Regions from separate parts of the Exiguobacterium sp. 17-1 genome, predicted to be linked through region 1. Evidence: predicted binding sites of a transcription regulator. Region 1 holds the regulator's gene; each other region holds the start of a gene.
The links. Region 1 encodes Rex, which represses fermentation and respiration genes when NADH is low (regulators of the CRP and FNR family bind a similar motif). Its sites were predicted from a motif close to TTGTGAAATATTTCACAA; they were not measured.
Positions count from the first base shown of each region.

Region 2: the regulator Rex is predicted to act here: its motif matches at 6,076-6,093, upstream of pflB (formate C-acetyltransferase).
Region 3: the regulator Rex is predicted to act here: its motif matches at 5,208-5,225, upstream of MUN34_RS03820 (cytochrome ubiquinol oxidase subunit I).

Region 1 covers NZ_JALIGJ010000001.1:7,048-14,975, reverse strand. The annotation lists gene MUN34_RS00110 (S8 family serine peptidase) at 1-2,840, opposite strand, end outside; tRNA gene MUN34_RS00105 (tRNA-Ala) at 3,087-3,159, opposite strand; gene tatC (twin-arginine translocase subunit TatC) at 3,272-4,051, opposite strand; gene MUN34_RS00095 (twin-arginine translocase TatA/TatE family subunit) at 4,059-4,265, opposite strand; gene MUN34_RS00090 (redox-sensing transcriptional repressor Rex) at 4,265-4,924, opposite strand; gene MUN34_RS00085 (ABC-F family ATP-binding cassette domain-containing protein) at 5,081-6,982, shown strand; gene MUN34_RS00080 (hypothetical protein) at 6,982-7,374, shown strand; gene MUN34_RS00075 (flavin reductase family protein) at 7,442-7,928, opposite strand, start outside.
Region 2 covers NZ_JALIGJ010000006.1:165,583-173,510, reverse strand. The annotation lists gene MUN34_RS14775 (ABC-F family ATP-binding cassette domain-containing protein) at 1-1,535, shown strand, start outside; gene MUN34_RS14770 (GGDEF domain-containing protein) at 1,671-3,464, shown strand; gene MUN34_RS14765 (hypothetical protein) at 3,522-4,163, opposite strand; gene MUN34_RS14760 (DEAD/DEAH box helicase) at 4,160-5,335, opposite strand; gene MUN34_RS14755 (hypothetical protein) at 5,364-5,795, opposite strand; gene pflB (formate C-acetyltransferase) at 6,143-7,928, shown strand, end outside.
Region 3 covers NZ_JALIGJ010000001.1:784,124-792,051, reverse strand. The annotation lists gene rnjA (ribonuclease J1) at 1-605, opposite strand, end outside; gene MUN34_RS03840 (DNA-dependent RNA polymerase subunit epsilon) at 602-820, opposite strand; gene MUN34_RS03835 (Cof-type HAD-IIB family hydrolase) at 991-1,767, shown strand; gene MUN34_RS03830 (potassium channel family protein) at 1,816-2,484, opposite strand; gene MUN34_RS03825 (cytochrome d ubiquinol oxidase subunit II) at 2,667-3,689, opposite strand; gene MUN34_RS03820 (cytochrome ubiquinol oxidase subunit I) at 3,702-5,090, opposite strand; gene MUN34_RS03815 (N-acetyldiaminopimelate deacetylase) at 5,312-6,424, opposite strand; gene MUN34_RS03810 (LysR family transcriptional regulator) at 6,408-7,298, opposite strand; gene MUN34_RS03805 (disulfide bond formation protein B) at 7,364-7,756, shown strand; gene MUN34_RS03800 (FAD-dependent oxidoreductase) at 7,766-7,928, opposite strand, start outside.

The DNA.
Region 1 (7,928 bases):
TCTTTGACTTTTGAACCGTTGACCGTTCCATCCCATGCCGCATTCGTCACCGGTGTGAAACCATCTTCCGATCCGCCATCGTAATAGTTTTTGATGACGTCTGACTGCGTTTCGAGTTTACGGAGTGTTGATTTATTGCGGTCAAGAATCGAGTAATCGACTTTTTTCGCGTTCCGTAAGAACGACAGGACCGGGAAGGCCTCATCGGCACTGCCGTCACCGTTCGGTGAGAACGAGACTTTTTCTTTAACGACGTCGCCTGCAGCATTCGTTCCGAGGAAGTTGAAGTTATCCTTCACTTCTGTCGCAAGACCTGTGACGCCGTAGAACGTGTTGTCATCATAGAGTGGTGCATCAACAATTGGTGCTTTGTCCCATGCTCCTTTGAAACCAACGTACGGAACTGTCAACTCAGGATTTTTGCTCTTCGTATCGATCAGACGGACGAATCCTTCGACGAAGTAGCCGTTTTCGAAGATGGTTTCAAGCGGCGCACCGTTTGCCCAATCGACTGTATCTTTTAAATCAACCGTAACGTTGACTTTTGTCGTACTCTTCGCGTTGATCGCGACCGAGCTTGCTTTCTTCGAGCCGACCGTAAAGGAAATCGGGAACGTCCCTTTGTTGGCATCAACCGAATCAACTGTTCCTTTTTTAAAGATTCCGTTCGCTTCAAGGAAATTTTGACCTTGGACGGCAAGATCCGATTGAACCGTTCCGGCAAGTTTATACGTTAACTTTTCATTACTGTAGTTCTTTAAGTCGAGCGTAAAGCTGAACTTGTCGCCGACTTGTTTCAAGGCTGCTTTTCCTTCACCCGACTTCGTTTCCGTTACGACGACCGGTGTTTTCATGGCGGCATGCAAGTCCATCAGTCCGGCTCCCTCACGACGTGGTGAGTAGTAATTGCCAGTCTTCGCTTCCTGATTATACTTACCTGAATCCAGCTGCGGACGTGATGTGTTCATCAAGATGGTCTTCGCGAGTTTAACGCGTGTCGCGCCACTGACCTTGAAGTCTTTATCAATCCGTTGCATGACGAGTGCCGTTCCACCGGCGACGTGTGGTGCTGCCATCGATGTCCCGCTCATGACGCCATACTCGTTATTATTAAGCGTCGAATAGATTTTTCCGCCTGGTGCCGTGATTTCCGGTTTGAAGTCTAGGTTCGGCGTCACACCCCATGATGTGAAGTCAGACATTTCACCGGCAACCGGGTTTGGTGTCGAGACGGCTTTCCCGTCAAACGTCACTGCCAGTGCCTTACCGGCTTTCGCTTTTGCTTCGAGCTCGTTGCCGTCTGCGATGCTTAACGAGACGAGTGGAATCGTCGGTTTGTTAAGTGCCATGCTGACATAGTCTCCGTGCTCAACCCGACCACGGACGATGACACCGGCTGCCCCTTGTTTTTCGGCTTCCGCTTGAATCATCGCATAGTTAAAACCGCCGTTACGGACGACGAAGACGACTTTATCTTTGACGTCTTTATCGGCATAGTTGGCTTCACTGCCATCACCGACATAGACGACATCCATCTTTTCTTTATCAAAGACAGCAATCGGGTTCGGTGAATCTTGTTTTTGGTACGCCAGGTAACCGGCATCCTGCCCGTCGACCGTCAATGCCATTCCTTCTAACGTCAATTGTGTGTTCTCAACAGAGGCGACTTGAAGCGATTCGCTGATCAGTCCAGGTGAACCGACAACACCGACATCCGGATTCGACGCGTATGGATTTCCGGCACCGCTTCCGGCGAAAGCTGAGTTACCGGCTGAAATCGCACATAAAATACCGTTGTTCATCGCATTGACGATTGCTTTTTGTTCCGGATCATCTTTTTGAACGAAGGATGCCGTTGAACCAAGACTCATGTTGATGACGTCTGCACCGAGGGCAATCGCATCATCAATCGCTTTGATATAGATATCACTGAATGTCGACGGCATACCTGGATCATTGCCGAAGACTTTCATTGCGAGCAGTTGTGTTTCCGGTGCGACACCTTTAATGCCACCATTCGTCTCATCGCCGTTGGCACCAACCGTACCGGCAACGTGCATCCCGTGCATCGAAGCGCCTGCTCCGAGGTCACGGATTTCGCTGTCATGATCGGCATAGTTATAACCGTACGGGACTTTTTCCGTAAAGTAGTTTCCTTTTAAGCCTTTTGACGATTTAAAGCTCTCGACTTTTGAAGACGTCAAATCAACTTTCGTCTCCGGACTGAGGACCATGTCCTTGTGCGTCGGGTCAATTCCCGTATCGATGACGGCAACGATTGTTCCCTCGCCTTTATAGCCGTAGTCCTGCCATGTTTCCTTCGCATTGACCATGTCTTTGCTGTGCAACATGTTTGGTGTCGCGCCTTTTTCAACTTCTGGACGCGCATATTCGTGTGCAATATGTACATTTTTGATGCCGCTTAATTTCTTCAACTCTTTGATTTCACCGTATTTGACTTCGCCGCTGAAACCGTTCAAGACAGTTGTGAAACTTTCTTTATACGAAACAGAAATATCTTTTTGGGCAATCGCTGCTTTGACTTCTTTTTGTTTATTGACGATTTGATTCTTAAGAATAATTTTTTCCGTGTTGCTTAACGTGCTGTAACGCTTATTTTGTGCTTGTGCATGTTCAATCGCTGCTTTTTGATCGAGCTCGACGACAATCCGTACTTTTTCGTTTTGACTGTATGACTTTTCTTGACCCGCTTTTTTCAGTGAGAGTGCTTGTGGCTTTTGTACATCCACTTTTTGTGATGACACGTGTCCCTCAGCATGAACTAGGCTGGAAGATGTCATGAGGGCAGCTGCCATCAGAGCAATCTTCTTTTTCTTCATTCTTTTTCCTCTTTTCCAAAAATGTAATGTGGAACAAAGCATATTAAACGAAAATTCTGTATTTTTAGTTTAATTAACTTTCGCTTAATATACAATTTAAATTTGGTGCTTTTTAAAAGTATTTGTTTGTTTATTACATCACAAAATGTATAAATCCTTATATTTCCTTATCTATTTCTTACAGGTGAAGAAAAAAGGACATAAAAAAAACCTTGGTTTCCCAAGGTTTCGGCAGGTAAAGCGATATGGAGACTATCGGGCTCGAACCGACGACCTTTTGGCTGCCAGCCAAACGCTCTCCCAGCTGAGCTAAGCCCCCGTGTGTTTCTATTACGAGTATAACCACTTCTGTTCATTTTTTCAATATAAAATTAGACCGCTTACAAAAAAAAGCTTTTCTTGCCATCACGGCAAGAAAAAGCTTCTTCTTTTTACTTATTTAACTCACGCATCAGATCTGCCTGTCGTTCCAGTTCCGCCTGTTGCTCCAGGATCAGCACTTTTTTATACGTCCGTGCCGAGATGATGATACTGATTTCATACAGGACGAACAGCGGAACAGAAATCATCAAATGCGATGTGATGTCGGGCGGTGAGATCAACGCCGCGATCACGAACAGCGCAAAATACGCATACTTCCGATTCTTCCGCATGAAGAACGGCGTCACGAGTCCGAGCCGTGTCAAAAACATCGTCACGACCGGTAACTGAAACAACAGACCAAACGGAATCGTCAACCGGATCAGGAAACTGAAATAGTTCTCGACCCCGATGACCTGTTCAATCCCAAGCTCTTGTCCGAGTTCCGTTGATACTTCCAGTAAAAACGGCAACAGCCAAAAATAAGAAAACGAAACGCCCGCGAGGAATAAGAAAAACGTCACGGGAATGTACGTCAACGTCGCTTTTTGTTCTTGGTCGTGCAGACCGGGACGGATGAACGCCCAAAGCTGGTACATCCAAAACGGGGACGCCAAGACGATTGCGATGATGAACGCAAGATTCAGATATAACATCAACGGATCAACGACGTTAAACGCATTCAGACCAATTCCGAGTTCCTTGAGGTCGGCCTGTAAGAAACGGACGAGCGGCCGGACGAGCGGAAAGGCTGCGATAAACATGACCACCACGATGATGAGCGACCAGACAATCCGCTTACGCAGTTCATCTAAGTGCGATGTCACACTCTGTTCTTGATCGATCGCCATGATTCACTCACTTCTCTTTCGTTTCGTCCTTTTTGTCCTTATCATCGTCCATGATGCCGTGTGTCGCACTCTTGAACTCTTTTAACGTTTGACCGGCCGCGCGGCCGAGTTCCGGTAATTTCTTCGGTCCGAAGATGATGAGGGCGACGACACCAATCAAGGCGATGCTTCCCGGTCCCATGAATCCGACCGTTAACGGAATAAGGTTTTCCATTATGATTTCACTCCTTCAGCTGATTGCGAATAATGCTTCATGAAATAGACGAGCGACTGCAGCTCGATTGACAGATCGATGTGATGCACCCGGACATGGGCCGGTACATTCAACCGGGCCGGTGTAAAGTTCAGAATGCCGGTCACACCGTACTCAACTAACTCATCCGCCACTGACTGGGCGAACTGGGACGGTACCGTCAAGATGGCGACGTCGACATGGTTCGCTTTGATTTGTTCTTTCATATCCGACACATGATAAATCGGAACGTCCTGCGTCGTTGTTCCGACCTTATCTTCATCGGCGTCAAACGCGATGACGATACGAGTACTATTATTCTTTAAAAAGTTATAATTTGCAAACGCTGTTCCGAGATGTCCGACCCCGATTAAGGCGACATTCGTGACCTCGTCTTGGTTGAGTGTCTTTCGGAAAAATGTTAACAAATGTTGAACATTATAACCGTACCCTTTTTTCCCTAACGCCCCAAAGTAGGAAAAGTCACGACGGATCGTCGCGGAGTCGACTTTGACCGCTTCGCTGAGCTCTGCTGACGAGACGCGCAGCTTGCCGGAGTTATAGAGACTCTGGATAAAACGATAATATAACGGCAGTCGTTTCGCCGTTGCTTGTGGTATTTTTGTGTCTGGCCCATTCATACTGCAGTTCCCCCTTCGGCCACGTTCTGACGTGGCACCCAAATCAATGCAAAGAATTCTACTCCCCTTGATTGTAAACCACTTCACATAGAGTAACAAATATTATATTCGGCAGGATTTTTCGTGATAGACTAAAGGGTGGAAGGATGGATGGATATGATTCTCTTACAAGTAAACCAACTCTCAAAATCATTCGGCGTAGAGCCGATTTTAGACAATATTAAACTCGAAGTACAGGAACGGGACCGGATTGCCCTCGTCGGACGAAACGGTGCCGGAAAATCGACACTTTTAAAAATCATCGCCGGGGAGCTGTCACATGACTCGGGGGAGATCATGAAAAGCAAGGAAGTCCGGATTGGTTATCTCGCGCAGGACAGCGGACTCGAGTCGAACGAATCGATTTGGAACGAGATGCTGACCGTCTTTGAGCATCTGCAGGATCAGGAACGGGCGCTTCGCCGGATGGAAATCGAAATGGGCATGGAGCACATATTAAATGATCCGACTGCCTATGACCGTCTCCTGAAAACGTACGATCAAGCGCAACACGACTTCTCGGAAGCCGGCGGCTATCAGTTCGAAGCCAACATCCGCTCCGTCTTACACGGGATGCGTTTTTATCCGGACGATTATTCCCGCCGGATTCAGACGCTTTCTGGTGGACAGCGGACCCGGCTTGCCCTGGCGAAAATGTTACTCCAGGCACCGGAACTGTTGATTCTCGATGAGCCGACCAACCACCTCGACATCGATACGTTGTCTTGGCTTGAAAGCTACTTATCCGGTTACCGTGGTGCCGTCTTAATCGTTTCCCACGACCGCTACTTCCTCGATCAAGTCGTCAACGTCGTCTATGAATTGTCCCGGAACGTGTCCCGGAAATTCACAGGCAACTATACGAAGTATCTCGAACAAAAAGCGGCACTGTACGAACAGGAAATGAAACAGTTCGAACAGCAGCAGGAAGACATCGCGAAGATGCAGGACTTCATCCAGCGTAACATCGCCCGTGCGACGACGACGAAACGGGCGCAAAGTGTCCGCAAGCGTCTCGAAAAAGTCGACCGGATCGACCGTCCGGACGGCGACGAACGCAGTACCGTCCTATCGTTCCCGATTGAAAAGCAGAGCGGCAATGACGTCCTGCAGGTCAATCAACTCGCTGTCGGCTACGAAGAAGCCGTCTCGAAAAACATTACGTTCCGGCTGCAACGTGCGGAATCACTGGCGCTCGTCGGACCAAACGGAATCGGCAAGTCGACGTTACTGAAAGTGCTTGTCGGCCGTCTCAAACCGCTGTTCGGTGACTATCGTTTCGGTACCGGTATCTCAATCGGCTACTACGATCAGGAGCAGGCGGAACTGAATGACCGCAACCGTGTCATCGATGAGATTTGGAACGAATGGCCGTTGATGCGCGAACAGGAAGTCCGGTCCGTGCTTGGGCAGTTCCTATTCAGCGGCGATGATGTCTTCAAGCTCGTCCATGAATTATCGGGCGGTGAACGCGGACGTCTGGCGCTCGCGAAGCTGAAGTTACGGAAAACGAATCTGCTTGTGCTGGATGAGCCGACGAACCACCTGGATCTTGATTCGAAAATGGTCCTCGAAAACGCACTCGTCGATTACGAAGGCACGTTACTGTTCGTCTCCCACGACCGTTACTTCATCGACCGGGTTGCGACCCGCGTCATCGAGATGAGTACAGACGGTGTGACCGATTACCTCGGTGACTACTCGTATTATATGGAGAAAAAAGCCGAGAAGGAAGAAATCGCCCGTCTCGAAGCGGAAGAAGCGAAAGCAATCAAAGTCGCGTCGACAAAGACGATTGACAAGGAAGCCCAAAAAGAAGCACGTAAAAAGAAACAGCAACTCGAGCAGCTCGAACAAGAAATTGAACGGTTAGAAAACCGGTCGGTTGAAATCGAACAGTTGTTGTGCGAACCAGAAGTCTTTAATGATATTCCGAAAGCGACCGCCCTTTCGGCAGAGCGCGATCAGATTGATGTCGACTTGCTCGATTTGATGGAACAGTGGGAGTCGTTCCACTGATGCGCTCGAAAAGTTATCTAATCAATCTGATCCAAGGATTATTGTCCGGCGTCCTCTACTTCGTCCCGATGTATGCGGACTATGTCTCGGCTTTCATTCGTCCGGATGCATTTAATGCCGTTTATCCATTATTCATCTTAATTTCCTGTATGATCGGACTTGTCATCCAAACGTGGAGCGGACTGTTCATCAGTTTATTGTCGGGTCTGATCTGTACGTTGTTGACGATTCAGTCGTTCGTCGAACTGAATGATCCGATGATCATCATGTATTACGGCGCTGTCTCACCACTGGTCGCCTTTTTGATCAGTTGTGTCGGAATCTGGGCACTTGCCGTCCTGTTTTATCTGCTGGACGGTTTCCAGTACAGTAAACGCCATAACATGGAGTAAGCAACAAAAATAGACGAGGAAAGCGGATATCGAATCTGCTTTCCTCGTCTATTTGTATGGCATTGTCTTATTTCGTAGGACGGGCAATCGTGAAGATTTCACCAATCTTGGCATAATCATTTCCGGCGAGACGGGCAATTGCTTTTAAACCGTCCGCATCAATCCGGAACGACTCCTCGAGTTCATCTGCGACATGATACCGGATGACTTCGCCGATCAATAAATCGGCTGCCTCCAGCTCAATGTGTTGTGACAGCTTCAGTTCAAAGCGAACCTTCGCTTCCGCAACTGCCGGGACGTCAATCAAATCACTGTCGATCAGTGTTAGATTCGTCCGCTCCAGTTCACTTTCACCGTAAGCGAGCGGGGCTGCCGTTTCGTTGACCGCTTCGACGATCTCTTCACTGACGATATGGATGACATATTCTTGATTCAATAAGATATTTTTAGCGGTGTCTTTTTCGCCCTGATCCGTCTTTTGAACGGCAATCAACAGTTGCGGCGGATGGCTCGAAGCGACGGTGAAGAACGAAAACGGGGCGGCATTGACCGTT
Region 2 (7,928 bases), on a different contig from region 1:
CACAAACAGAAATTGATGCTGCCAATGCCTGGGATACAGAATCCCGCCTCAAAATGATTTTAAACAAACTCGGTATCACGAATCTTGAAGCAACTATCGGTTCGTTGTCAGGCGGACAACGAAAACGTGTCGGACTAGCTGAAGCGTTGCTCGACGAAGCTGATCTTCTACTACTCGATGAGCCCACAAACGAACTCGATGCCGAGACGATTACTTGGCTTGAATCACAAATCAAAGAATATCGCGGGGCGATTTTACTGATCACCCATGATCGCTACTTCTTGAACCGTGTCACGAACCATATGATGGAGATCGCAAATGGAACAGCCTACTTTTATGTCGGTAATTATGAATCGTTCTTGGAAAAGCGTGCGGAACGCCGGGAACGGACAGCCTCTATGGAGGAAAAACGTCAAAATATACTGCGGCGGGAACTCGCCTGGTTACGACGCGGGGCGAAAGCACGGACAACGAAACAAAAAGCACGGATTCAACGCGTCGATGCCTTGCAAGAACTTTCTTACGAAGAAGACGAAGCATCACTCGAAGTTCAGGTCGGTTCAACACGACTCGGTAAAAAAGTCATCGAGGCGGTTGATGTCCGGCATCAGTTTGGCGACCGGACGTTGTTCAGTGACTTCAATTGGCTATTCGGTCGTAAGGAACGATACGGAATCGTCGGCCGAAACGGGAGCGGCAAGTCCACTTTATTATCCATCCTCGCCAAGCGTCTAGAACCGACGGGCGGTGACATTATTCACGGCGAAACCGTAAAAGTCGGATTCTACGGTCAGTTCGCAGAATTCAGTCACCCTAACCGGCGCGTCATTGAAGAAGTCGAACGGATCGCCCAAGTCATCACGACGTTAGACGGTCAAGAAATCACAGCAGGTCAGATGCTTGAACAATTTCTGTTTAAACCAGAAGCACAATATAAACCGATTGGTAAATTATCCGGTGGTGAAAAACGACGGTTAAAACTGCTCACAATCCTGATGGATGAACCAAATGTCCTCTTCCTTGACGAGCCGACCAACGACCTGGATACGGAAACGTTATCCGTTTTAGAAGATTACCTTGATTCGTTCCCCGGAACGGTCATCACGGTCAGTCATGATCGCTATTTCCTCGACCGTGTCGTGAACCGGTTATTGGCATTCGAAAACGGCGATATCGTGTCTTATTATGGTCAATATACCGATTATTTGGAGCAACGGGAACTCCCGTCTACGACTATCGAAACTACGCCTGTCATCAAAGACGCTGCCCCTGTGGAGATACCGCCTGCCGAAGCACCTAAGAAATTAAGTTATCAAGAACAACTCGACTGGAAAACGATTGAGTCTCAAATTGAAGAAGCTGAACTTCAGGCCGAATCTCTTGAACAAAAGCTGGCTTCCTCCGGGAGCGATTTAGGTCAGGTTAACGACCTCTACCAGCAAATCGGACAAGCGAAAGCAAAAGTCGATCAGTTGATGGAATACTGGACTTACCTGTCCGAAAAAGTTGAAGCGTACGAAAGCTATAAAAAGTAATCTTGTTTTCTTATGAATCGTATCCTTTCGTCAACACGACGGACGGATACGGTTTATTTTTTTGAATCACATGAACCGGACAAAAGCAGTGTATGATGAGAAAAAGATAAACAACTCATGTGAGGAGGCAATTTCATGCAACGATCTCCCTATTTCATAAAATGGTTTCCACCCTTACTGATTATTTCCACAGTATTGATGGTAATTTCCTCTGCAAACAAATCGATTCCGAATCTTATCGTTGAGCAAGTCCTACTGTATCTGTCGTTGGCGTTGATTGCCTTTTTTATATTGGTCGCCTATAAACAAGAACAGCTTCTCATCGTTCCAAGACGCAATTTTTGGCTGCTTGCTCTTGGTTCTTTATGTCTATCGGCCATCGGTTCCATTTTAGAAACCATTCATCTGTTCAGCTCGAGCGAAAGTTTTTCCGGACTCTACAGCCTGGTCTTGTTTTCCTTATCACATTACTTATTTTTATATGCTATTTTTTACCGGATTGCTTCTAAAAAAAGTTTTGGTCAACACCTTTTAGCTTTTATGGATGCCCTCATTTTAGTCATTTTTTTCGCACTAATTGCTTATCATATTCTAAATGAACTGATCGATCCCGCAGTCAATCCGTTCCCGTATTCGCTTGTTGTCATCGTCAATACGTCACTCGGTCTGTTTGTTTTCTTTTATTTTTTCTTTATCCAAGACACCCATTGGGTATCACGGACAACTTTACTTCTGCTCTTTTTATCAATTTTCATTCGTGGCCTTTATGAAATATCGTCCGTCTACTTTCCGGCGTTCACGATGCAGTATCTGATTTTCTCACCGATTCTTATCCGTCTGGCCCAAAGTGCGGCCATCCTTTGGCACATTGATCATATCTATGAAGGGACTAACAAGTCGTCTATCGTCCAACGCTCCTGGCTCCCACTGTTATCTTTGCCGTTGTTTCTTCATTATTTCGTCGACGAGGATGGACAAAAACGGGACGTTTTTGTCATCTTGTTGTTATTGATTGTCCGTCAAATCTTCATCACACGGCAACATACATCCATCGTCCATCAGTTGGATACCCGGAATGAACAGTTAGCAATACGGGTTGAGCGGCGAACAGAACAAATTAAAGCCAGCGAACAGCAAGTCATCCCATTGTTCCTCGGACACCCTGACCCCATCGTTCGTTTTAATCAGCATCAAGAACCCATTTTTGCGAATCGGGCTGCTCAACGAATTTTTGGTCTCTCCGCCATGACAATCAACCATTTGACTGACGAATTGCAACATGTTCAGACTGTCTTGCAGACAGGAACGAACCATTATCAAAATGAAGCGAATCAACAATTTGAATTGATTCTGATTCCGATCAAGATTTCTGATACTGCCGTTGGTCACTTCTTAATCCTGCATGATGTGACCGAACGCATGGCACGTCAACAGCAAATCGAATACCACGCTTATCATGACGGTTTAACGCACATCGGCAATCGTCGTTCTTTAGAGAAAACATTCAGTGAAAAAATACCGCCCTTGAATTATTTAGCTTTGATCGACCTGGACGGCTTCAAACAAATTAATGATACCTACGGTCATGAAGCTGGAGACTATATCTTGATAGAAGTAGCGCAACGCCTTGCGAACGAATTATCTGCTGACGAATCGGTTTACCGGCTTGGCGGGGATGAATTTGCTTTACTGACTTCGGCGAAAGATGAAGTTTCATTAAGACGACGCTGTAAAGTTTTCTTGAATGATCTGTCGAAACCTTATCAGTACCACGGACAACGGTTACGTGTATCTGCCAGCGTCGGCGTCGCACGCCACGATCTGGAATCCGATTTAGAACAATGGCTCAAACAGGCTGATTTAGCAATGTATCGTGTGAAACATCAAGGTAAAAATGGAATTGGGATTTATCGTTCCGAGATTGAATGAGTGTACCAGTCCAAAAAAAACGGCCCTTCCGAATGATTACGGAAAGGCCGGTTTTGATTATTCTGGACGTGGTGCGATGTTTCCTTCTTCGATATCGAGTAATAAATCAATCAACTCGGCACAAAATTCGGGATATTGGCGTAACAAGGCATCTTCTCCCACTTCGTCCACGAAATCAGCTAAAAGGATCCGGACTTCTGGAACTAATGCTTTGGCGACTTTCATGTAAGCAATCGCAAAACGCCATTTCCCCGAGATATAAAGAAGTTTACCGACCAACAAATCACCGGGCTCGACTTCAATTTCTGCTAAATCCGTCTGATACGTCTGTTTTGACATGATGTCGACGACCCGCTCTTCCTCAACAACAAACAGGGAGGGAACCGGATCCGCCAAACCTCTCAGCGCCCGATACAGACTTGGTGACATGTCTTCCTTGACCTGTTCTAAAAAGCGGCCGTGAGGCGTTTTCCCTTGTTCATCCGTTTCATAGAAAATCGCCCAATCGACGAATAAATCACGGAACAGTTCGGCGTCTTTCAAATACCAACGTCCTTCTGTTGCGATTTCTTCGATGAATGCCACCCAGTCTGTACTTCTAGCCGTTGCGGCCTCTTGATACATCGTCTTAAGTGCCGTATTCATCTCTGCTTCCGATACAGTCGTCGGAAAAGGGATTATCTTTCGCTCACTTTTCATCGTGTCGGTCCTTTCCGGTGTGGGTTCGCCGGTCGTTTGATTGTTTCGGGTTCCGTGTGTTCCCGTTTCGGAATCACTTCGCCACGATAGATTTCCATCTCTTCCATTTCCACACCCATTTGTTTAGTCAGTGTCTTCAGGTGTTTCAAATCGTGATCCGTGACGAGGGCAAGGACCATACCGGATGCATTCCCGCGTCCTGTCCGTCCTGAACGGTGAACGAAATCGTCAAATGACTCAGGTAAATCATAATGGACGACATGGGTGACCGCTTCGATGTCGAGTCCACGGGCTGCGAGGCCCGTCGTCACGAGCAATGGGAACTCGCCCCGTTTATATGAACGGAGTGTCTCCATCCGTTCCCGTTTTCCTTTTTCGGCGTCAAGAATTCGGTATTTTAATGAGAACTTACTGAGTTCGCCGTTTAATGGTCCAAGGAATGAGCGGTTATTGATGAACGTCAATACTTTCGCTCCCTGCATGTTCGCCAGGCGACGTAAGTATTCCGGTTTAAGACGGCGTGACATTTCGATGTAACCGAATTTCACTTGTGTACTCATCACACGTTCTACTTTAATCCGTGCAGGCTCGTTCGCAAATAATGTTTTTCCCCACTCTGCCGTTCGTTCCGGCAATGTCGCCGAGATGAAGGCCAGCTGACGATCACGAAGTGCACTGTTGGCAATTCGTGTTGCCGAGGCGCTCATGCCGCTCTCATAAATTTGATCGGCTTCATCTAAAACAATCAGTTTTACTTTATGCATCTTCATTTTTTTAGAATCAATCAGTTCGACGAGTCGTCCCGGTGTACCGACGATGATTTGCGGTTTTTTCTTCAATCGTTCATGCTGGCGTTTGAGTTCGACGCCACCAATGAAGGCACCTGATTTAATGCCGCTTCCTTGCGAAAACAGTTGAATGACTTGATGGATTTGCATGACCAGCTCACGTGTCGGTGCTGTAATCACGACTTGGATATGCGGTTCATTTTCATCAATCAATTCTAATGCCGGGATGACATATGCTAATGTTTTCCCAGTCCCGGTCGGTGCTTCGACCAAAACATCTTTTCTTTCGCGTAATAATGGAATTGCCTGTTCTTGAACCGGCATCATTTTTTCGAAGCGGGCGCGCTCCCATGCTTCTGTAATAAAAGGCTTCATAAAGTCCATAACGTGTATTCTCCTACTCTCTTCTGCATCATTCTGTGACATATTCAAATTGATCGGTCGTTTCGTCACGCAGACCACGTAACGTTTGTGTGTATTCGTTTCCTGCGTCGATGAGCCGGATGTGATATACCACTTCCTGGTCATTCTTTATTTCTTCCGTCAAAATATCAAACCCTTGAATGACCCGGTCTTGAAGTTCATCCGCCAGTTTCGGAAACTGACTGAGCACCGGGTAATCGGATCGGACATCACTCGGGCGACGAATCAGCTTCGCCAAGTATTTTTCTTTATATCCGATGAAGTCTTCAAAATCAAAGTCATCTTCAAAACGAATCCAAAATCCATCTTCCTCAAACTCCGTAATCATTCCTGTTCTCGGTGTTCCTTCAGTCGATACTTTTAACGTCACCCAATCACCTGTTCTATAATCGGCACGGTCTTCCAACAGCAAAAAATCCATTTTATGCACCTCCACGGTCTATATTCCCTTTTTCATTGTCAACGATACGTCATAAAAATACAAGATAACCCGGTGTGACTTTTATCACGATTCGAACTGTCTTGTTCAGATGAGCATCAAAATAGTGATACAGATTTTAAAATATGGCTGTATTTCAACCTTTTTCTGTTTTTTGAGCATGTTCCAATCACTGGTACACATTTGACGAATCCCTTCTATACCAACGTTTTTCAAGTCTCTTACGCTTTCACCGGGATGTAAAACTCTTCCCTTCTAATGTTTGTTACACTATTCACATAAGGGATATATCTTGGACTGTTCACCTTACAAACAAAGGAGTGTTCGTAATGTTACTTGAAAAAACACCAGCATGGCAACAATTCGAAACAGGAACGTGGAACGATCAGATTGACGTAGCAGATTTCATCCGTCGAAACCGGACAGAATATCGAGGGGATGATCAGTTTCTCGCAGGACCAACAGTTGCTACGGAAACACTGTGGCAACAAATCATGAGTTTGACAAGCGAAGAGCGGACACGCGGTGGTGTATATGCCGTTGACGCTGCGACACCATCAACGATCCTGTCACACGGCCCCGGATACCTCGATCGTGACTTAGAAAAAGTCGTCGGTCTCCAAACGGATGAACCGTTCAAACGCTCGATTCATCCGAACGGCGGAATCCGGATGGTTAACGATGCGCTCGAGGCCTATGGTTTTAAGGCAGATCCTGTTGTGACACGGACGTTCAGTGAATACCGGAAAACACATAATCAAGGCGTGTTCGATGCCTATACTCCCGAAATGCGTGCCGCCCGAAAAGCAGGTATCATCACCGGTCTTCCAGATGCATATGGACGTGGTCGGATCATCGGTGATTACCGTCGCGTTGCGTTATACGGAACAGCGTACTTGATTGAGCAACGGAAACAAGACTTACAGAACCGTGGCGGCTTTTTATCCGAATCGATGATCCGGGACCGTGAGGAAATGAATGAGCAAATTCGTGCATTGCAGGAACTGACCGAACTCGGCAATCGTTATGATTGTGACCTATCCCGTCCTGCTGAAACCGCACAAGAGGCGTTCCAGTGGGTTTACCTCGCTTATCTTGCTGCCATCAAAGAACAAAATGGGGCTGCGATGTCACTTGGCCGCGTCTCAACGTTCCTCGATATTTATATCGAACGTGATTTGCAGACCGGACATTTGACGGAACAAACAGCACAGGAACTGGTCGATCATTTTGTCATGAAACTGCGAATCGTCAAATTCTTGCGTACCCCGGACTACAATGATTTATTCTCCGGTGATCCGACCTGGGTCACGGAATCCATCGGCGGGATGAGTGAGGACGGCCGCTCCAACGTCACGAAAAGTTCGTTCCGCTTCCTGCAGACACTCGTCAATCTCGGTCCGGCTCCAGAACCGAATCTGACGGTCCTTTGGTCCACACAACTACCGCGCGGCTTTAAAGAATTTTGTGCCAAGATGTCGATTATGTCCAGTTCGATCCAGTATGAAAATGATGATTTGATGTTGCCGATTTACGGCGACGACTACGGCATCGCGTGCTGTGTTTCCGCCATGAAAATCGGAAAACAGATGCAATTTTTCGGAGCACGGGCGAACTTGGCAAAAGCACTCCTCTATACGTTAAACGGCGGCATGGATGAAAAACTTAAAATTCAAGTCGCTCCAAAAACCGATTTGATTTTAGATGACGTCTTGGATTATGAAACGGTCATGGCCGCGTACGACCGTCAACTCGACTGGTTGGCGGAACTCTATGTCAATACGTTGAACGTCATCCATTTCATGCATGATAAATACAGTTACGAACGGATTGAAATGGCGTTGCATGATCCAGAAATCTTACGGACGATGGCTTGCGGTATCGCCGGACTGTCCGTCGTCGCCGACAGTCTGTCTGCCATTCGTTATGCTAAAGTTTCCCCGATTCGTGATGCAGATGGAATCGCCGTTGATTTTAAAATCGAAGGTGACTTCCCGAAATTCGGAAATAATGATCAACGGGTTGATCAGATGGCGGTTGATCTCGTCAAACTGTTTATGGAAAAAATCCGGAAACATCCGACGTACCGCGATGCTTTACCGACTCAATCCGTCT
Region 3 (7,928 bases), 780 kb from region 1:
TCAATCTCGGCATTCGTCGAGTCAGACAGCAGACAGAGAACACCTTCCTTGCCGAGTTCCGCCATTTTCGTTAAATCAGCAGGTTCTCCGACTGGTGTGAAATCGAATTTAAAATCGCCGGTATGGACGATGTTGCCTTGCGGTGTCTTGACGACGACGCCAAACGAGTTTGGAATCGAGTGTGTCGTCCGGAAAAACGAAATGCTCGTCTTACGGAATTTGATGATCGAATCCTCGTCAATCTCATGTAACTCGGCCGTCCGTAATAAACCGTGTTCTTCGAGTTTTACTTTAATGAGACCAAGTGCAATTTTCCCAGCATAGATTGGTAAGTTGACTTGTTTGAGTAAAAATGGCAGTCCCCCGATGTGGTCTTCGTGACCGTGGGTGATGAAGACACCTTTTACCTTGTCTTTGTTTTTGATCAAATACGTGTAATCCGGAATGACGTAATCAATCCCAAGTAATTCATCTTCCGGGAACATGACACCGGCGTCGATGACGATGATCTCATCTTGAAATTGAACGACGTACGTGTTCTTCCCGATTTCTCCTAAGCCACCGAGTGCGAAAACGGCTGCTTGATGGTTTTTAACGAACTTCATGCGAACGTTTCAACCTTATAATCCGGGCTTAGTTTTTCATATTCCAGGAATTCGCCGCTTAACTCACGGATGAATTCGACATTGATCTCTTTGATGAGGTGATCAATCGCTGTTCGCACTTCACGAATGTTCTCTCCCTCAACATACATCACTTCTGTCCGTTCCCGTACCGGGGCTTCCGAACGAAGCGGTTGATAAAATACTTTAAAAATCATGTTTAGCAACTCCTTATCAGTCCATTGTTTTTTGTCCTTAGATTAGTATACACGATATCCTACTATTTTTTCATCCTATTCCTAATCCAAGGTCGGCGTAAACGTTAACGCTATGCTATAATTCCACATGTATCCGGCTGAACAGCCAATTAAAAAGAGAAGGTGAAACCATGGCAAATCAGAAAGTCGTCTTTTTCGATATCGATGGAACCTTACTTCACGATGGTCATTTTGTTCCCGAGTCGACCAAACAGGCAATTAAACAATTACAAGCGAATGGTGTTTATGTAGCCATCGCGACCGGGCGTGGTCCGGCGATGTTATCCGGTGTGCGCGAACTGCTCAACATCGATACGATCATTGGTTACAATGGTCAAATCGTCGTTCATCAAAACGAAGTCATTTACAGACGTCCGCAACCGATTGCAGATCTCAAGCATTTGACCGCTCGAGCACATAAAAATGGTCATACACTTGTCTATTTAGGTGAAACACAAGGCTTTTCAACCAAGCCATCAGATCAGTTAGTCCAAGAATCACTTGGTGAACTGGATATTCCATTGCCGGTCTTTAATGATCAGGCGTTTACGACACATGACGTCTTCCAAACGCTTGTCTATTGTACCGCCGAAGAAGAAGCCGAGTACACTCAAAATTACCAAGCCTTCGACTTCATCCGCTGGCATCCGAATGCGATGGATGTCATCAATGTCGGTTCATCAAAAGCGGATGGCATCAAACAATTCCTGAAGCTGACGAATATCCGGCGCGAAGATACGTTTGCATTCGGAGACGCGTTGAATGATTTAGAAATGTTACGTTATGTCGGAACCGGTATCGCGATGGGAAATGGTCTTGCTGAAACAAAAGCAGCCGCTGATTTCGTCACCAAACACATTCTAGAAGACGGCATCGAACACGGTCTGAAAGAATTCCAACTCATTTAATTTAGTACCCAAAAGGCCGAGGGAATGACTCCTCAGCCTTTTTAGATATTAATTTTTCACTTTATGGATGGCGCGTTCCAAACGATCCAAGTCATCATTTTCGCCAATGACGACAAGATAATCCCCTTTTTCAATCAATTCATCTGCTTGTAATGAAATCATGACGGTTTCGCCCCGCTTGATCGCGACGACGTTTGCACCGTACTTACTACGTAAGTCCAGGTCGATCAATGTTTGATTTGCCATCCGATCACTGACTTTGATTTCGACGATCGAGAATTCTTGTGACAAATCGAGATAATCTAAAATATTCGAACTCATCAATCCATTCGCAATCCGGACCCCCATATCCCGTTCAGGGTGAACGATGAAGTCGGCCCCAATCTTTCGTAATACCTTTTCATGATAATCATTCGTCGCCTTCACGGTAATCGATTGGACACCAAGTTCTTTTAAAATTAAAGTCGTCAAAATCGACGCTTGAATGTTTTCACCAATCGCAACGATGACATGGTCAAAATTGCGAATCCCAAGGCTCTTTAAGACGTTCTCATCCGTCGTATCCGCAATGACAGAATGCGTCGCAATCCCCATATATTCGTTGACCCGTTCTTCATCCGAATCAATCGCTAAAACGTCATATCCATTTTTTGATAGTTCCCGGACAATCGAACCTCCGAACCGACCTAAACCAATTACTGCGAACTCTCCATTCATGTTCAACTCTCCTTCACAATTCTGCTTCAGTAGTAGTGTACCCGATTCACTTCTAAATTACTATGAACGCTTTTATAATGCGGTTTTCAGTTTTTAATCCTTGAAATGAACGACAAATCCGCTCAAAAAAAGGGACTGACTTTCGAGTCAGCCCCGGATTTGTTAAGAAATATACATTTCACTTATTTTGCTTTTTTCCCACTGACATAATCATTATCAAACAGGAACAACCGTAAGATCAAATACAATGCAGGAATCAATAACATCAATCCGAAGATAAAGACGACAACAAGTGCCGTTGCCATCGTTTCGTTAACGACCGCTTTATTGATGTCGATGTATGGATAAAGAATGTAAGGAAGGTGTGTATATCCGTATCCGAACCAGGCAACGCCATACTGAGCCATAACAGCGATAAAGGCGATACCATAGTTTTTCTTCAGGTAAACAAGTGTGACCGCGACGCAGAAGAATAGGAAACTTGCTGCGAACCACCACCAATTGCCGTTTAAGATGTTTTCATAATGCCACGCCGCCTGATTTTTTAGACCAAAGAAGACTAACGCACAGACAACAATCGTTGGAATACTCCAGAACAATGCCCATTTACGAATCAATGGTGTTGCATTCTCGTCCTTTGCTTTATCCGCATAGAACAACAGGAACATCGCACTGATATAGAGGACGGATACGATTGCAAGCGCGACGACCGTCCAAGAATAGAAGTTTGTGAACAGCTTCGTCCCAAGGAATTCGACTGTCTCATTCGTTTTACGAATGAATCCACCTTGACTGATTGTCAATGTCGTGGACATCGCTGCCGGAATCAATAGTCCTGTTGCTCCATATAAGAAAGTATAGAACATGCTGTCATTTGAGCCGTAGTTGGCAAATGCGTAAAAGCTACCGCGAATCGCAATTAATACTAAGACGATTGAGGCTGGAACGAGTAAAGCTGTCCCGTAATAATAAGCCGTATCCGGAAAGAATCCGACGAGTCCGACGAAGAAGAAGACGAAGAAGACGTTCGTCACTTCCCAGACCGGCGAAAGATAACGGAGAATCAAACGGTTCGTCAGATGATCCCGTTTCGTATATTTTGAATAAAACGCGTAAAAACCGGCACCGAAGTCAATTGAGGCAACGATGAGATATCCATAAAGGAACGTCCAAAGTACGGTTATTCCAAGTGTTTGAATGTCCAACTCGTTCCCTCCTTATTTATTGTCGTCTGCAAACATCGCTTCACCACGTGAATGATGATCATCTGCGAGTTCTTTGCCGACAGGGTTATTTTTAAACATCCGGAGCAAGACGACTGTACAAATCGTTCCGAGCAACAGATAAAGTAAACTGAACAAAATCAACATCGGTCCGACAGCGGTCGAAGTGGTAGCCGCATCAGCCGTTCTCATAATACCATAGAGCGTCCACGGTTGACGTCCGATTTCCGCATACATCCATCCCGCTTCGATCGAAACGATGGCGAGCGGTCCACCGATGAAAATACCGCGCAGTAACCACTTATTGTACGGATTCAACTTTTTGAGTCGGAATGCCAAGATGAACAAGGCTGAAATCGCAGCCAGGTACATACCGATCGATACCATGATATCGAAGAAATAGTGGACAAACAGAGGTGCCTGATCCTCTTTGGCGAATTCATTTAACCCGATGACTTCTGTATCCGGTGCTCCCCCTGCGAGAATGGATAAAGCATACGGAATCTTGACGGCACCTTTGATTTCATAACTGCCGTCCGCCTGTTCATCCAAGATTCCACCGAAAATCAACTCGGCTTCACTTGTCGTTTCAAAATGCCATTCTGCTGCTGCTAATTTTTCCGGTTGGTATTTCGCCAGGTATTTCCCGGAGAAGTCTCCAACTAAAGCTGTTGAGAAAGCAAAGATTAATCCGGCCATGACAGTTAAGCGAAGGGCTTTTTTATGATATGCCGTTTCTGCTGCCGACAAAGTTTTCTTCCGTAACAGATGGAAGGCCGCAATCGCTGCCAAGATGAAGGCAACCGTCAAGTAAGCGGATACGATGACGTGCGTTGCTTTTGTTGGTGTCGCCGTATTAAACATCGCTTTCAACGGTTCGATTTGCGTGAGTGTCCCGTTGACGATTTTAAATCCTTCTGGTGAGTTCATGAAAGAGTTGACCGTCGTGATGAAGAAGGCAGATAATGTCGCTCCAATGACGACTGGAATCCCGATCAACCAATGCAGCCATGGATTTTTAAATCGATCCCATGTGTACAGGTAAATTCCGAGGAAAATCGCTTCAAAGAAAAAGGCGAAAGTTTCCATAAATAACGGTAATGCGATCGTTTGACCAGCTACTTGCATCAATGATGGCCATAAAAGCGACAATTGTAACCCAATCGCTGTTCCTGTTACGACACCTACCGCTACGGTTACGATATAACCACGCGTCCAGCGTCGAGCTAGAAGAATATAGTCTGAATCTTTTCGTTTAATTCCGATGTACTCAGCTGCGAGTACCATCAATGGAACCCCTACCCCAATCGTCGCAAAGATGATGTGGAATGCTAATGTGAGCCCTGTCAATAATCGACTGAGCATGACTGGATCATTGAACATGTGTATAGCCCCCTCTTTCTAGACGTACTTCTATATATTGTTTATATCCGTATCATAGAGAACATAATCATTTGTGTCTGTTTTAAATGTTTGATGTAACAAATTGTTCACATATACTCGTGATTTATTTCACAAAACGTTCGAAAACTGTTCTCTTCTATAAAATGAAAGCCCTTTATCCATTTTTCCATGAATAAAGGGCCGATTGTCACGTCTTTTGTTTAGACGTATTCGCGGAAATAATGATCGAGTAAATTAATGACGAAGGGAATGGCATCTTCATCTGGATTCAAGGTCGGTTGGTGTAATCCAGACGTTGCATTATTCACACCAAGCCAAAACATCATGCCAGGAATTTCTTTTAACATGAAGCCAAAATCTTCGCCTGTCATTGCAGCATCGCACTCAATATAATTCGCATTCATTTTGACGAAAGACGAAAATTTATCGACGACTCGTTGATCGTTAACGACTTCATAATACCGATTCCCGAACTGCAAATCGATTTTTACACCGAATGAAGCTTCGATGCCGCGTACGATATCCCGCACACGTTGCTCTAATTTTTCCATGTCTGTTCCGTTAAGCGCCCGCATCGTTCCGTCGAGTAGCGCCCGACCGGCAATGACATTCTCCCGGATTCCCGCTTCCACTTTTCCGATTGTAATGACACTGCAGTTCATTGGATTGATTGAACGACTGACAATCGTCTGAAGCTGCATGATCAATGCCGCCTGGGCAACAACCGTATCAATCGTCAAATGCGGAAAGGCCGCATGACCGCTCTGTCCATAAATCGTGATATGAACTTCCCGGGCACTCGCAAACAAGACACCTGGCCGGCTTGCAATCGTCCCGACCGGATATTCCGGCGCGACATGCAGACCATACATCTCGCTTGGACGATACTTTTCAAACAGCGGGCTTTTAATCATCGGTTCTGCCCCACCCGGTCCTTCTTCAGCCGGTTGGAACAGGAAGACGACATCATCCATGACAGGCAATTCGACAATCCTGCGTAACAGACCTAAGGCGATCGATGCGTGAACATCATGACCACAGGCGTGCATGAAGCCGGGATGCTCAGAACCAAACGGCAACCCCGTTGCTTCTTCGATCGGTAATCCGTCGATGTCTGCCCGATATCCAATCGTCCGGTTCCCGGTTAAGCCTTTCACGCGGACAAATACTCCTGTTTCGAATGTATCATAACTTACCCGTTCTTCCGGGTATGACCGGATTTGATCAAGAATAAAAGCTTGCGTTTTAAACTCCTTAAATCCCGGCTCCGGTATTTTATGAAGCTCTCGGCGCATTTCAATTGCGTATTCCATCTGACTGACTTCCTCCTTCTTCTTTGACGATGTCCCAAAACGCTTGGACTTGTTTTAATTCAAGCATCGACTCTGTCGATAGAATCCATGTGTCCCGCTTTAAAATTTTTCCGGATGATGTTTTGAGTGGAATCTGCATCACTTCGCTCGCTTCATGAATCGTTGATTCGGGTAAGATGGCAAAACCAATCCCGTGAAGCGCCATCTGTTTACACGTCTCAATCTGATCAACGACGAGCGTTCGAGCCGGTGGACTCGAAAAGCGATCCTGCCACCATTCTAAAATCTCTTGATAGTACGTCGAGTCACTTTTGAATTGGATGAAAGGACGTTCTGTCTTCCGAAGCTGCTCGAGTGACGTCAGTTCACTGTCCACGAGATACAACGGATCGGAGAACAGCCGTTCCTTCACGCCTTTCCAATCGGGATTTCCACGGATGATACCGATATGAAAATGTTCTTCCAGCATATGCCGCATCATTTCACTCGACCACCCTGTGACCAATTGGACACGGACGTGCGGATACCGTTCGACAAACCGTTTCAGGACACGGGGAAGCCAATATTGCCCCATAATGGACGCGACAGCAATCCGAAGTGTACCGTAAACTGCTCCTTCTTCTGCCGTTAACTCACTTTTCAGTTCCAGTTCTTTTCGGTTCATTTCTTTGGCGAGTCCGATGACCTTTTCACCTTGCGGAGTGATACTCAGTCCACGTGATGAACGAATGAACAGCTTTGTTGCCCAGCGCCGCTCGATTGCGACCAAACGTTGGCTGAGAGCAGGTTGCGAGACAAAAAGACGTTCTGCTGCCCGTCTCATGTTCAATTCTTCTGATAACGTAATCAACATTTCCATTTCCGACACTTGCAATGTATGATTCGACTCCTCATGATATAAGATGGCATTAGTTTAACACGTTAGAGAGGAAGGTACATATGTCACGGTATCATTTTATGTTGATCGTCTCAACGGTCGCTACTTTAGGCAGTCTGTATTTCAGTGAGATTCGTGGATTCATCCCTTGTCCGTTATGCTGGTGGCAACGTCTGTTCATGTATACGACCGCCATCTATTTGCTCGTATCCTTATTCCGTAATCGTCCGGTCGATGGATTTTTTCTTCGATTATATACGTTACTCGGGTTTGCAGTCGCAGCCTATCACGTCGTACTCGAGCGCTTACCGGACGGAGAAGCACTCTGCACGAACGGTTGCCTCATCAAGTGGGTCAATTATTTTGGTTTCCTGACGATTCCGATGATGAGTCTGATTGCGTTCACCTTATTGGTCATCCTTGCCTTTTATCCGAAACAAAAAAACGCTCAATGAGCGTTTTTTTTATTTCCATGCCATCGCTACATTCAACGCGCTCGAAAAGGACAATTCGGATAACTGGCCTTCTCCTTCACACCAATCTCCCACAAACGCGAGTGTCCCATCCTCTTCGCCCTGCATAAAACTAGGTAATCCGCTTTGTCCCATCTTCCATTTGATTTCTTGG